Linked DNA regions of Labilibaculum antarcticum. Each later gene encodes a partner of the first gene's protein in a complex. Links are inferred from orthologs where the notes say so. Each region holds a gene or a part of one and is shown on either strand. Other genes may lie near its edges.

What was found. The genes of interacting proteins can lie anywhere in the genome.
Region 2: the proteins of dnaG (region 1) and dnaB are in contact, whole or in part, in a crystal structure (PDB 2R6A), measured with the Geobacillus stearothermophilus proteins. The link is inferred for Labilibaculum antarcticum from one-to-one orthologs. Residues at the interface, in WP_049624496.1 of Geobacillus stearothermophilus: Lys456, Leu457, Leu458, Pro459, Ala460, Asn463, Ala464, Leu467, Leu535, Leu536, Ile537, Ala538, Gln544, Glu545, Asp548, Tyr549, His552; in WP_033016901.1 of Geobacillus stearothermophilus: Ser13, Glu15, Ala16, Gln18, Glu91, Leu92, Asp94, Ala95, Val96, Pro97, Thr98, Ala99, Ala100, Asn101, Tyr104, Tyr105, Ile108.

The regions. Positions count from the first base shown.
Region 1 is NZ_AP018042.1:2,387,100-2,391,316, reverse strand. Bases 566-3,515 are described here. They hold dnaG (DNA primase), read right to left. Parts: upstream 3,044-3,515; coding sequence 1,088-3,043; downstream 566-1,087. Other genes in these bases: ALGA_RS09430 (hypothetical protein), read left to right, coding at 3,290-3,515; ALGA_RS09440 (pyridoxamine 5'-phosphate oxidase family protein), read right to left, coding at 566-1,067. Also shown: more of ALGA_RS09440, read right to left, coding at 543-565; more of ALGA_RS09430, read left to right, coding at 3,516-4,135. UniProt on the Escherichia coli protein: RNA polymerase that catalyzes the synthesis of short RNA molecules used as primers for DNA polymerase during DNA replication.
Region 2 is NZ_AP018042.1:3,031,382-3,034,386, forward strand. Bases 34-3,005 are described here. They hold dnaB (replicative DNA helicase), read left to right. Parts: upstream 34-739; coding sequence 740-2,272; downstream 2,273-3,005. Other genes in these bases: ispE (4-(cytidine 5'-diphospho)-2-C-methyl-D-erythritol kinase), read right to left, coding at 34-547; ALGA_RS11990 (asparagine synthetase B), read left to right, coding at 2,320-3,005. Outside these bases: more of ispE, read right to left, coding at 1-33. UniProt on the Escherichia coli protein: The main replicative DNA helicase, it participates in initiation and elongation during chromosome replication. Travels ahead of the DNA replisome, separating dsDNA into templates for DNA synthesis.

The DNA.
Region 1 (4,217 bases):
AACTCCGGTTTTTGTGAGATAAAAATTACTCCTCAAATCACTCAAACCCTTGCACACCTTCCGTTGAAAGCGGTGCAAAGATAAACGATTATTTTCCCCACTTCCAAATGCTTTTTGAAACTATTTGGAAACATTAGCTTAACTATCTGGTAACCTGATTGCATATTTTTAATATAAACTCAGAGTGGAAAAACACCCTGGTATTTTCCTCTCAAAACAATGACTTTCTTCTCCTGGAAATGAAAACACTTTACTCTTTGAAATAAAGATAGAGCTTGTATTTGTAATGCCGTATGAAGTATTATTCCTAATAATTGAAACAACAAAACTTGAAATGTCGTGCGTTAAGGATTGAAGAGGATACCCCACAGCGCTGAATAAAATCATTTGATAGGCTGAAAGAGGAAGGTTAATTAATTTACCTGATACTATATATTAGTAGAGTAAAGCGAGGAGTAGGAACGGAAAGCCTGACCCGAATTTATGAGGGAAACGCCCTAAGCTAAAAAAAAAACCTTCCCGAGATGAGAAGGCTTGCTATATTATTGATCTTTTTGAGATTCTTTATTGTCTCGTTTCATTTGCCAGGGGAATTCGTTGCCATGTTCTGCTCCAAACTCTTTGGCGGTGAGTTCGTCAATTTTCATACGGTATACTTCTACATTACGAACGGCTGGAGTATTGTAGGTAAATTTGTGATCGGTATAATTGGCCATGGTAAGGTTTAAGGCATCTACCTTTTGATCCATATCGATGACAAATTCGATAGCACCGCGTGCAACCACACTTTTTGCCTTCATGCGATAGCTGCACGCCATGTGGGCATCCTGAAAGGCTAACTCAGGAGGTGTGCAAAAAGTAATACATGCTTCGGCATTCAATTTCAAACAATCAATCAGTTTTCCAAAGCCTGCTCCATGTAAATAAATGTAATTATCGTGAAAGCCAAAGTTCATTGGTATAACATATGGCTTATTTTCAGGATCAATTACTCCCAAAAAACAGGTATCGCATGAGTTAATGATTTCGTCGATTTGTACTTTGGATTCAATAAATATGGTCTTCATTTATATAATTTTAATAGATTCTATGATATGGTTCGATTTCCCAGTTCTTTTGAAATGGCATTTTTAATTTGATCCAACACCATTTTTTGCTTCATTAGCTCCATCATTCGATCGGAATTACCGGTGTCCTGAGCTTTCTGCATTTCCTGCATTACATCTTTCATTAAAAGACGAACCTTTTTTCCTTTGTATTCATTCACCAATTTAGGAACAATTAAAACCAACTTCTCTTCCTCGGTTTCAATAACGCTTTCCTTGCGAGTCCATAAACCACTTAGTTGATGGGGTTCACTTAGGATATCAGCAGCTAACTGGTTCACTTTTTCGTTGGAGTGATCGCGAAAGAATGTTTTTGCATTGAAAGTTTCCTTTTCCATGTTTTCACCATATTGATCGAATACCAATTGATACAATGGATTAATAGATTCCAATTCATCATTGGTCAACTCAGCGATAATATACTGTCCTACTAATAATTTCTCCTCATTTCCAGCTTCATCTTTTTGGCTAAACAGAATTTCAGAACCAAAATTAAGCAAGGTACGAACCAATGCCCGTTCTTCCCCATCGCATTCATTGGCCGAACGAAGAAATGCTGAATTATCTGGTAACTTCTCCCGCTCCTGATCTGAAGGTAAGTTAGATCTCTGTTCGTTCTTCCAGGAATCTGCTTTTACTTTATGAATTATTTTATTGATTTCGGTATACAATACTCTTTCATCAACGTTTAGAATATTACTACATTCTCTCACATAAACTGCCCGAATAATACCATCGGGAATTATTGCAATGGAATGAACGATTTCAATAATAAGATTGGCCCGCTTCACCGGATCGTCTTTTGCGTCTTTTAAAAGCAGATTGGTTTTGAATACAATAAAATCGCTTTCGTTTTTTTCGATGTATTCCATTAATTCACTAGCACCCATGGTTCGCGAAAAAGAATCAGGATCCTCGCCTTGTGGCAACAGCAGAACTTTTACATTTACTTCTTGTTCCAACACCAAATCGATTCCGCGAAGAGAGGCTTTAATACCTGCCGCATCGCCATCGTATATAATAGTAATGTTATTGGTGAATCTTTTAATCAGGCGAATTTGATCGGCAGTTAGTGCGGTTCCTGATGAAGCAACAACATTTTCGATTCCTGCCTGGTGGAATGAAAGTACATCGGTATATCCCTCTACCAAGAAACATTTTTCGTTTTGAACAATGGATTTCTTAGCCTGAAAAATACCGTACAATATTCGGCTTTTGGAATAGACTTCGGATTCTGGTGAATTCAGATACTTGGCGGACTTCTTATCGTTCTTAAGAATTCTTCCTCCAAATGCCTGAACCCGGCCTGCTATACCATGAATTGGAAAAATCACTCTGCCACGAAAGCGATCGAGTAATCGGTTTTCTTTTTCGATACTTAATCCGGTTGTTACCAGGTATTCTTTTTTGAAACCGCATTCTTGAGCATGATTCGAAAATGCATCCCATCCTTCCAAACAATAACCAACCTGAAATTTCTTAATTATTTCGTCACGAAATCCACGTTCCCGCATGTATCCCATCCCAATGGCGATACCTTGCGAATTCTCATGTAAATTCTCAGTGAATGATTTTTGTGCAAAAGAATTCACAATCATCATGCTCTCGCGATCGTTCTTTTTCTTTTCCTGTTCGGGCGAAAGTTCTTTTTCAACCACTTCGATGTGGTATTTATTTGCCAGATATTTTAATGCACCAACGTAATCGAGATGCTCGTGTTCCATAATAAAGTTCACAGGATTCCCACCTTTTCCGCAACCAAAGCACTTGTAAATGCCTTTGGCAGGAGAAACGGTAAAGGATGGTGACTTTTCGTTATGAAAAGGGCACAATCCCAAGAAATTAACGCCTCTTTTTTTAAGAGTCACGAAATCGGAAACTACTTCGGAAATTTCAGCAGAATCGAATATTCGTGCAACTGTTGACTGATCAATCATACCAACAAAAATAGGAAACAAGATTGATATAAATCGAAAGATTCGCAGATTTTAAAAATTCTAAATTATAACAAGACATAAAAACAGCTCATTATAAATATTTTGGGAGATCAGTACTATTAGAAACAACAAAACGTTCTATTTTTTGATGGACATAATTAAATTGATTAATTTCAATTAATAAATTTTCTTTTGACGCAAAAATAGAGAAATGCGAATCGTATTGTTGGAAAAAAAATTAAGACTATGAAAACGATAATTGTAACAATATTAATCTGTTTTGCAGGCTTCACTCTATATTCTCAGGCACATCTGCCAACTGCATCTGATTACACCAGATTTTATAAAACCAAAACCCTGGTAGTTTTGGAGGATAAGCTGTTTTCTGATTTTAATGACAAGATAAAAGAAGCGGTTAAACAAAACTGGACTCTTACCGAGTATGAATTTATTTCAAACGCAGAATTTCAAAAGCAACGATTCGATCCTAAGTATTCATTTTTAGTAACAAGCATTGTTACTTTTAATAAAGACAAAACCAAAGCCAAGTATAATTTCTTAAGTCTAGTTTTGGGTGGACAGGCAAAACAAATTGGAGATATGCCCGATCTTTGTTCCATTCCCTTATCGTATGTTCAGGTTGATGAAAAAAATTACATTTATAAACTAACGGCTTTGGTTCAATTTATGCAAAACCATATTGCATTGGTGAGTGCAAACCCACAAATTATTTCGGAAAATGTTCTTAGATATTACAATAAAAACAATGCGGAGACTAAAGACAAAACTATTTATGTACTAAAGAACGAGTTGGAATACGACATTAACTCTTTAGAAAAAATAAGAAACGTATATCCTGGGAAAGTAAAATTGGTAGAAGTTGAAGAAATAGAGAACGCAATTAAAAATAAGGACACTAATGTGATTTTTTTGCATAAGGTTGGTCCTGAGAACACAAAGAACAAAGCCCGATGCTTTAAAATACTAATTGGTGCAGGCGACGCAATGTTTTATTATTTCGATTACCATATGGTAAAAGGAAAGCAAACTGACAGTTTTTTACTGAGTGACTTTAGAAAATTAGCAAGGTAAATTTCGAATATAATCCCTCATTTTATATTTAAGCGTAAAAATACTAGAACTGATAATTTTGAACAGTCTAATTTTAGGATTA
Region 2 (3,005 bases), 640 kb from region 1 along the record:
TTGAGTAAGCCTCGGGTGTACTAATGTGAATATTTGGTTTTACCAGCATAATGTGATATCCAGAAAGATCAATAAGTGCCTCGGAGAAAGCATCACCCTTTCCTTCTGCGAAAATGGGTTTGTTGGTAATAAAAAAAGGACAGTCGCTACCTAATTGTCCAGCCATATTTTTCATTGTATCCGATGAAAGCCCCAGTTTGTAATGATCGTTCAGCATTTTTATCATAAAGGCTGCATCCGAAGATCCACCTCCCAACCCAGCGCCAAACGGAATGTTTTTGTGCAAATGAATATTGGTTGAAGGGATGTTGTTGCTGGCACGAAGCAATTCAAATGCTTTGCAAACAATATTATCCTTGTCGTCAATATCAATTGGAATGCCTGATGAACTGAAAGTGTAATTTTTTTCATTGTTCGAATCCGTAATTTCCAAACCATCGGTAAGAGGAATTGGGTAAAATATGGTTTCGATGTTGTGAAATCCATCCGGTCTTTTCTCAACGATGTTTAATCCGATATTAATTTTAGCATTTGGGAAGCGAAGCACAAGTAATAAGTTTTATGATTGAAGGGTAAAAATACTCGATTTATAAGAGCAAAAAAAATCAATTTGTAGTATTTTTATTTTCTATCTTTGGCCTTGCGTTCTGTAATTTTTCTTTAGCTTTTTTTAAGGCTGGGTTAAATATGTAGAGTGTTGATTTTAAAGGGATAATGAATTATTACAATTTGATATTTTATGGCTGGGGCAAATAAATATAACAATCAACCGAAGAATAAAGTAGATCTTGATTACGGGAAAGTTCCTCCACAGGCTTTAGAGCTTGAGGAAGCTGTTTTGGGAGCATTAATGCTTGAAAAGGATGCAATGATTTCGGTAGGGGATATTTTAAATGTTGATTCATTCTATAAGGATGCTCACCAGAAAATATACAAAGCCATACTGTCTCTTTCAATTAATGAGGAGCCTGTTGATATTTTAACGGTAACTGAGGAGTTGAAACGTCAGGGGACGATAGATGATGTAGGTGGACCATTTTACATTACGCAGTTAACCAATAGAGTAGCTTCGGCAGCTCATATTGAATTCCATGCAAGAATTATCGCTCAAAAATTTATTCAGAGAGAATTAATTAGAGTTTCATCTGAAATTCAAACACAAGCTTTTGACGAAAGTGTTGATGTGGCTGATCTTTTAGATAGAGCTCAACAAGAGGTTTTTGAGATTGCTGAGGGAAATATTAAAAAAGAATCTTCTCATATTCGCCCTTTGGCCGATGAGGTAATCAATCAAATTCTTGAGGCGGGAAAACGTACCGATGGTTTGAGTGGTGTGCCTTCAGGATTTACTGCCTTGGATCGTATTACTTCCGGATGGCAAAAGTCCGATTTGGTGATTATTGCAGCTCGTCCTTCTATGGGGAAAACAGCATTTGTGTTGTCTATGGCTCGAAATATGGCCGTTGACCATAAAGCACCTATCGCTATCTTCTCACTCGAGATGGGTGCAGATCAATTGGTGAAACGTTTGATATCCAGTGAAACGGAATTAGGTTCTGAGAAGTTGAGAAGTGGACGTTTGGAGGATTTTGAATGGGAACAATTGCACGTGAAAATTAAAGATCTTGTTGAAGCGCCCATCTATGTTGATGATACGCCAGGTTTGTCTATTTATGAATTACGGTCAAAGTGCCGTAGATTAAAAGCAAAACATGATATAAGTTGTATCGTAATTGATTATTTGCAGCTGATGACAGCTGGTTCTGATATGCGCGGTAACCGTGAGCAGGAAGTAAGTTTAATATCGCGACAGCTAAAAATTATTGCAAAAGAATTAAATGTACCGGTAATTGCACTTTCTCAGCTGAATCGTGGAGTGGAGCAAAGAACTGGTGATGCTAAAAAACCAATGCTTTCCGATTTACGTGAATCTGGTGCGATTGAGCAGGATGCGGATATGGTGTTGTTTATTCACCGACCAGAGAGATATGGAATTACGGAAGATGCAGAAGGGAATTCTTTAATTGGTATTGCAGATATCATTATTGCAAAACATCGTAATGGTGCCGTAGGAGATATTCAGCTTCGTTTCCGTACTAATTTAGCTCGATTTACCGATTTAGAAGGTGAAGCAGCAAACCCATTCGCAACACCAGGTTTAGACGATGTGAAAACATTTAGTTCTAGCATGAATCAGGAACCTTCAGGTTTTGATGATTTTAATGCAGGCCTTGGCGGAGGAAATGATTTTAATGATGCTCCTCCTTTTTAATATATTCTAAAAATCTCTTACCAAATAGAATTCCTTATCTTGTTTTCATGATAGAAGATAAATTGTTCTTAAAATTATTTGCTCGAAAAATAGTTCTTCTGCTATTTCTTGTTTTGTCTGCCCATGTGTCTTTTTCAGCGAGTTTGTTGATTCAGATGGATGATACACAGAAGAACCATTTAAAGGCTTATGGAATTGCATTCTGGGCCTTGGAGGATAATTATGAGATTCATTGGTTGTTAAATTATCGGGGAGGGTCCTTTTTAGTTCCTTTCCATAAGGAAATTCAAGATGAGTGTCAGATTCGAGGTGTTAGTTTCTCCGTTTTAAGTGATGTCTCTGCCCAACAGATATTAAATGATATTTCGAGCGATGAAGTGAATATGGATGCGGTTAAACTTGAAAAAGTACCCTTAATTGCAGTTTATTCCCCAAAAGGAAAGAAACCTTGGGATGATGCGGTTACTATGGCACTTAGCTATGCCGAAATTCCTTATGACATTATTTATGATGATGAGGTGATGACAGGGAAATTGTCAAAATACGATTGGTTGCACTTGCATCATGAGGATTTTACCGGACAGTTTGGAAAATTCTATGCGTCTTACCGAAATATGAAATGGTATAAGGATGAGGTGCAATCAAATCTGGAGATGGCTAATCGCTATGGTTTTTCGAAGGTTTCAGATTTGAAAAAAGCAATATCTGTAAAAATAAGAAGCTTTGTTGAGGC